Regions from separate parts of the Rhodococcus sp. BP-349 genome, predicted to be linked through region 2. Evidence: riboswitches for the same ligand, from Rfam matches in the RefSeq annotation. Region 2 holds a riboswitch; the other holds the start of a gene.

Region 1 (3,402 bases), 1.5 Mb from region 2:
GTCACCCCGCGACCCTCTTTCGCACGACCTACCCCGAACTGCTGCGCATCACCGCCGGGCTCGCTGTGGACATGGGCCCCGAGGCCCGCGACGTCTGAGCCTCAGGACGCGCGCAGGCGCCGGACCTCCAGGGCGGGGACGACCTCGGTGGTGATGGCCCGGACCACGGACTCCCGTGTCTGCTCCACCACCGGACGCAGAGTCACGCCGTCCGCCACGTCGACCGTCACGATGTCGGCGACGAGGCCCGCGAGACCCGACGCGGTGCCGACGTACTGCAGCGTGCCGGGGCGAGGCTTGCTGTCCGACGCCAGCACCTCGCGGCGCGCGGTCCGGGCGTCGGCGGCGATGTGCACGTCGATGTCCACCACGACACGAGCACCGGGGTGCTCGGCCTTGAGGGTCGCGTAGCGGCTCTGGGCCTCGGAGAGATCGGCGGCGGAGAAACGGACGACGTCCGGGGAGGGCTCGGAGACGCCGTCGAGGAAGACGAGGGAGTCGGAAGACACCGTGGTCATGAGTTGTCCAGTCAGTCGTGGGTGCAGCGGTGGCTGTGAGGTGAAGTGAGTCGCACGATCACCGGACCGGACAGGCGCTCGAGGTCGCACGGCAGAGATCGACGTGTCGTCGACCCCACAACCTGCTCCTCGTCATGATGCTGATGCTAACGATCCGGTGGTGACGCGATCCCGCAGTGAGAGGCACGTCACACGCACCGCCTCCACGAACCGGTCGACATCGTCGGCGGTGGTCCCCAGCCCGATGCTCGCCCGCACGGCACCGTCGGCCGCGCCGACCCGCGAGAGGAGGGGATGGGCGCAGAACTTCCCGGCCCGCACCGCGATGCCGTGATCATCGGCCAGCGCGGTGGCGAGTGCACCCGCGTCGACACCGTCGACGGTGAAGGACACGATGCCGACGATGTCGGCGGAGTCGCTCCACAGGCGGAGGACCGATACACCGGCCAGAGCGGCGAGTCCGCCGAGCAGGGCGTCCGTGCACTCATGGTCGTGGGCAGCGATGGCGCCGTGGCCGATCGCGCCGATCTCGTCGCATGCCGCAGCGATCGCGACGGCACCGAGGAGATTGGGGGTGCCGGCCTCGTGCCGCGCCGGGGACGGCGCCCAGTCGATGTCGACCGACGCACCGAGGACGGACACGTGCCGGGTGGCTCCACCACCCGCGAGATACGGCTCGGCCACGTCGAGCCAGTCACGCCGTCCCACGAGCACTCCCGCTCCGAAGGGCGCGTACAGCTTGTGACCACTGAAAGCCAGGTAGTCGATGCCCGCCGCGGTGATGTCCACGGCGCGGTGCGGAACGAGTTGTGCCCCGTCGACGAGGATGCGGGCACCGTGCCGGTGCGCCAGATCCGCGAGTCGATCGAGGGGCAGGATCTCGCCCGTCACGTTGGAGGCACCCGTGACGGCAAGCAGCGCAGCAGGTCTGGACGCGAGTTCGTCGCCGAGCCGAGTCAGAGTCTCCTCGACCGAGTCCGCCGATCGCACCACCCGGCGGTTCCGCCACGGCAGCAGATTCGCGTGATGTTCGATGTCCAACACCACCGTGTCCCCCGGAACGCAGCCCGCCAGAAGATTCAGCGCGTCGGTGGTGTTGCGCGTGAACACGACCACGTCGTCGGGATCCGCGCCGCAGAAGCGGTGCACCGTGTTCCGGGCGGACTCGTACTCCCGGGTGCAGACCTGCGACTTGTGGCCGGCGCCGCGGTGCACACTCGCGCAGTGCGGCAACACCTCTCGGACTCGCTCGACCACCGCGTCGAGCGCGGGAGCGCTGGCCGCGTAGTCGAGATCGATGCTGCGAGTGGTGCGGCCGTCGGCACACGTCACCTGCTGGTCGCGGCCGTGCACGGATGCGATGGGGCGCTGCAGAACTGTGGTCATGATGAATCCCTCCGTCGAGGGATCGACGCACGGCACGAGGGCCGCGATCTGACGAGAGGCGTCGATCCGCGCTTGCCGCCTCCGTCGTCGGAGCGCGGCCAGGTCGTCACCCGGAGCACCCCACCGCGGAGGAGGGTTGCCGACCAGCGAGCCGGGGCTTGATGCTGGTACTCGTGACCTGGAAGCAGGATGGCAAACGGTCGCTCGAGTTGTCAACTGGTTCGCCGCACGCGCGCCGGGTCGGCGGAGTTGTTCACCAACCCGCAAACTGAGCGTGCAATAACGTGTCGTCACACCCGCCAGCGTTCCGTCGTCCCTGTTCGATGCGAGAGGCCGTTCGTCTTGTCACTGCAGACCCGTGTTCCCGAGGCCTACCTCCGTTCCTCCATGGCGGCCCCGGTGCGCACCCTCGTCGACATCCTCGAGGACACCGCGCGGGCATTCCCCGATGCGCCGGCCATCGACGACGGCGACACCACCATCAGTTACAGCGAACTGCTCGACAACATCGACGAGGGCGCTCGGTGGCTGTCCCGACACGGCGTCTGCGCCGGCGATCGCGTCGGGGTCCGCATGCCGTCGGGCAGTTACTCGCTCTACGCGGCCATCCTGTCGGTCATCGCCGCCGGTGCGGCCTACGTCCCGGTGGACGTCGACGACCCGGACGAGCGCGCCGAGCTGGTGTTCTCGGAGGCCGGCGTCACCGCGATCATCGCGGACGGCGGCGTCACCCGAACCGACACCGCGGGGACCGGGCGCCCGGTCGGCCGTCCCACACCCGACGACGACGCCTGGGTCATCTTCACCTCGGGCTCGACCGGCAAGCCCAAGGGCGTCGCGGTGAGCAATCGCAACGCGGCGGCGTTCGTGGACGCCGAGGCACGACTGTTCCTGCAGGACCGACCGATGGGCCCGGGCGATCGGGTGCTGGCGGGGCTCTCCGTGGCGTTCGACGCGTCGTGCGAGGAGATGTGGCTCGCGTGGCGCAGTGGCGCCTGCCTCGTTCCCGCGCCTCGGTCCCTCGTGCGCAGCGGCATGGACCTCGGCCCCTGGCTCGTCGCACGTGACATCAGCGTGGTGTCGACGGTGCCGACCCTCGCGGCGCTGTGGCCTCGCGAAGCGCTCGAGGACGTTCGGTTGCTCATCTTCGGCGGCGAGGCCTGCCCGCCGGATCTCGCTGAGCGACTGGCTGTTCCGGGCCGCGAAGTCTGGAACACCTACGGCCCCACCGAGGCCACCGTCGTCGCCTGCGCAGCTCTCATGGACGGTGTCGGACCGGTGCGCATCGGGCTGCCGCTCGACGGATGGGACCTCGCCGTCGTGGGCCCGGACGAGGAGCCGGTCGCGGTGGGCGAGGTGGGCGAGCTCGTCATCGGCGGCGTCGGCCTCGCGCGTTACCTCGATCCGGTGAAGGACGCCGAGAAGTACGCTCCCATGGCGACTCTCGGATGGGACCGCGCCTACCGCAGCGGCGATCTCGTGCGGCTCGAGCTCGAGG
Region 2 (3,402 bases):
TGCCGAGGCCGTAGATCATCAGCGCAAGGGGCACCGCGGCCTTGGCGAGCCCGGCCACGTCCGTCAGCGTCGTGGCGATGTAGGTGTAGACGGCGAACATGCCGCCGAAGCCCACCATGCCGACGAAGAGGGTCATCCAGACCTGCGTGCGCCGGAAGGCACCCAGTTCGGTCCGCGGGTTCGTCGTGGGCATCGAGTCCAGTCGCGGCAGCCACATCGCGAGGGCGGTGACGGTGAGGGCACCGATGACGGCGACGATGCCGAACGCGCTGCGCCAGCCGAACGCCTGGCCGATCCACGTGGCCGCCGGCACACCGACGACATTGGCGACGGACAGTCCCATCATCACCATGGCCACCGACTTGGCACGCGCACCGGGATCGGCGAGGTGGGCGGCCACCAGCGCTGCCACACCGAAGTACGCGCCGTGCGGCAGGCCGGCGACGAAGCGGGAAGCCATCAGCTCGTGAAAGCTGGGCGCGAACACCGTGCCGAGGTTGCCGAGAGTGAACGCCACCATGAGGGCGAGAAGCAACGTCCGCCGCGGCACCCGCGCCGCGAGCGCGGCGATGACGGGCGCACCCACCACGACACCGACGGCGTAGGCGGAGATGAGGTGGCCGGCGCTGGGCTCGGACACCCCCATAGTGGTCGCCATCTCCGGGAGCAGGCCCATCGAGACGAACTCCGTGGTGCCGATGCCGAAACCGCCGAGCGCGAGCGCCAGCATCGCGACGCGTCGCCGGCGCACCCGCAGCCGATCAGCCGCGGGGTCCGCGGCAGCAGCGGGAAGGACGTCGAACGCGACGGAGGGGGGTGTCACGAGCTCACTTTCGGATCCGCGCCCGTCATCGTTCGTTCATGATCGATTCAGAAGCGCTCGGGTGGTCAACGACGACGGGCGCCCCGAGAGGCGCCCGATCACCTCACCAGTGTGACCGCCGGCAGAATCATTCGCCAATCGAACGATCGTGAGTTCGGCCACCCTCGTGCCGTCGACACCCGACCCGCTACCATTCCGGCCAAGGTCATGAGTGCCAGCATCGAGCCCCGGCTTGCTGGCCGGCAACCCTCCAACCGCGGTGGGGTGCCCCGGGTGATGACCGGGTTACTCGGCCCGCACGGGCCGGGAGCAAGCGCGGGCCCGTCTCCTCGGGCCCACCGAACGACGATCTCGGAGGTACCCATGTTCTCCCACCGACTGTGTTGTAGCCGGCGATAGGCCCCGACCCTTCTCTCCACGAAGATCGGCTCGCCTACTGCGCTCTGCACACGGTGAGGTGCCTCTCGTGCTGCGGGCGTGGCGGCTGCCGACGTGGATCCCACTCGAGCACTCCACTCGAGCACCACCCCCACGAGGAGCACGACACCCATGACCGATCACACTTCCGACACCGGTGCCACCGAGGGCGACGTCGTCGACGCAGCCGGAGCACCCGTCGAGGATCCGGCACTGAACTGGAGCTTCGAGACGCGGCAGGTGCACGTCGGACAGGTTCCCGACGTCACCACCCACGCGCGCGCCCTGCCGATCTACCAGACGACGTCCTACACGTTCGACAACACCGACCACGCCGCCGCGCTGTTCGGGCTCGCCGAGCCGGGCAACATCTACACCCGCATCATGAACCCCACGCAGGACGTCGTCGAGCAGCGCATCGCATCGCTCGAGGGCGGCGTCGCCGCACTGCTCGTCTCGTCCGGCCAGGCAGCCGAGACGCTGGCGATCCTGAACATCGCCGAGACCGGCGACCACGTCGTCTCCAGCCCCCGCCTGTACGGCGGCACGTACAACCTCTTCCACTACACGCTGCCCAAGCTGGGCATCACCGTGTCGTTCGTCGACGATCCGGACGACCTCGACCAGTGGGAGAAGGCCGTCCGCCCCGAGACGAAGGCGTTCTACGGTGAGACCATCTCCAACCCGAAGAACGACATCTTCGACATCCGCGGAGTGTCCGACGTGGCGCACCGCCACGGCATCCCGTTGATCGTCGACAACACCGTGGCGACGCCGTACCTGATCCAGCCGCTGAAGCACGGTGCGGACATCGTCGTGCACTCGGCCACCAAGTACCTCGGCGGCCACGGCACCGCGATCGCCGGCGTCATCGTCGACGGCGGCGGCTTCGACTGGACGCAGGGTCGCTTCACCAACTTCACCACCCCCGATCCCAGCTACCACGGTGTGGTGTTCGCCGATCTCGGCGCTCCGGCCTTCGCACTCAAGGCCCGTGTGCAGCTGCTGCGCGACATCGGCGCGGCGGTCTCCCCGTTCAACGCTTTCCTCATCGGCCAGGGCATCGAGACGCTGTCCCTGCGCCTCGAGCGACACGTGCAGAACGCGACGGCGGTCGCACAGTTCCTCGAGCAGCGCGAGGAGGTGACGAGCGTGAACTACGCCGGGTTGCCGTCCTCCCCGTGGTACGAGCGCGGACAGGAACTCGCTCCGCGCGGAGCGGGTGCCATCGTGGCGTTCGAACTCGCGGGCGGTGTCGACGCGGGCAAGCGTTTCGTGGATGCGCTGGAGCTGCACAGCCATGTCGCTAATATCGGGGACGTGCGTTCACTGGTGATCCATCCCGCGTCGACGACGCATTCTCAGTTGACGCCCGAGGAGCAGCTGGCCTCCGGAGTCACTCCGGGCCTGGTACGCCTCGCAGTCGGTATCGAGGGAATCGACGACATCCTGGCCGATCTGGAGAAGGGTTTCCGGGCCGCATCTTGACACTCGATCTCCACTCGCCCGCCCGTCCGTCGGCATTTCCGCCGGCGGACGGGCAGGTGGGCACCGTGCACATCGGCGACGTTCCCCTCGAGAGCGGACGCGTGGTTCCCGACGCGACGGTCGCCGTGCAGCGGTGGGGCGAGGTCTCGCCCGATCGCGACAACGTGGTTCTCGTCCAGCACGCGCTGACCGGCGACTCGCACGTCACCGGGCCGGCCGGGCCGGATCACCCGTCGCCCGGGTGGTGGACGGGCATGGTGGGTCCCGGCGCGCCCCTCGACACCGATCGCTGGTGCGTGGTGGCGACGAACGTGCTCGGCGGATGCCGGGGCACCACCGGGCCCGCATCGCTCGACCCGGACGGTGTCGCCTGGGGATCGCGTTTCCCCGCCATCTCCATCCGCGACCAGGTGACGGCGGAACGCATGGTCGCCGACACCCTCGGCATCGATCGCTTCGCGGCCGTCGTGGGTGGATCCATGGGTGGCATGCGCACCCTCGAGTGGCTGGTCTCGTACCCGGACCGCGTCGCGTCGGCACTGGTGCTCGCCGTCGGCGCACGTGCGTCCGCCGATCAGATCGGCACCCAGACCACGCAGATCGCCGCCATCACCGGTGACCCCGACTGGCAGGGCGGCGACTACCACGCCTCCGGCCGCGCACCGCGATCCGGA

What was found. A riboswitch is a leader RNA that binds a small molecule or an ion and turns the genes downstream of it on or off. The one in region 2 is predicted to bind S-adenosylmethionine.
Region 1: it holds a riboswitch for S-adenosylmethionine, as region 2 does, so the genes downstream of both, HQ325_RS01535 (aminotransferase class V-fold PLP-dependent enzyme) here and HQ325_RS08880 (bifunctional o-acetylhomoserine/o-acetylserine sulfhydrylase) in region 2, are expected to answer to the same signal.

Annotation. Positions count from the first base shown of each region.
Region 1 is NZ_JABUDR010000001.1:322,801-326,202, reverse strand. Features, by position in the region: gene HQ325_RS01545 (YbaK/EbsC family protein) at 1-98, shown strand, start outside; gene HQ325_RS01540 (hypothetical protein) at 102-518, opposite strand; gene HQ325_RS22920 (putative leader peptide) at 577-654, opposite strand; gene HQ325_RS01535 (aminotransferase class V-fold PLP-dependent enzyme) at 651-1,904, opposite strand; SAM riboswitch class IV at 1,968-2,083, opposite strand; gene HQ325_RS01530 (Pls/PosA family non-ribosomal peptide synthetase) at 2,247-3,402, shown strand, end outside.
Region 2 is NZ_JABUDR010000001.1:1,868,284-1,871,685, reverse strand. Features, by position in the region: gene HQ325_RS08885 (MFS transporter) at 1-730, opposite strand, end outside; SAM riboswitch class IV at 1,027-1,145, shown strand; gene HQ325_RS08880 (bifunctional o-acetylhomoserine/o-acetylserine sulfhydrylase) at 1,373-2,728, shown strand; gene HQ325_RS08875 (homoserine O-acetyltransferase) at 2,785-3,402, shown strand, end outside.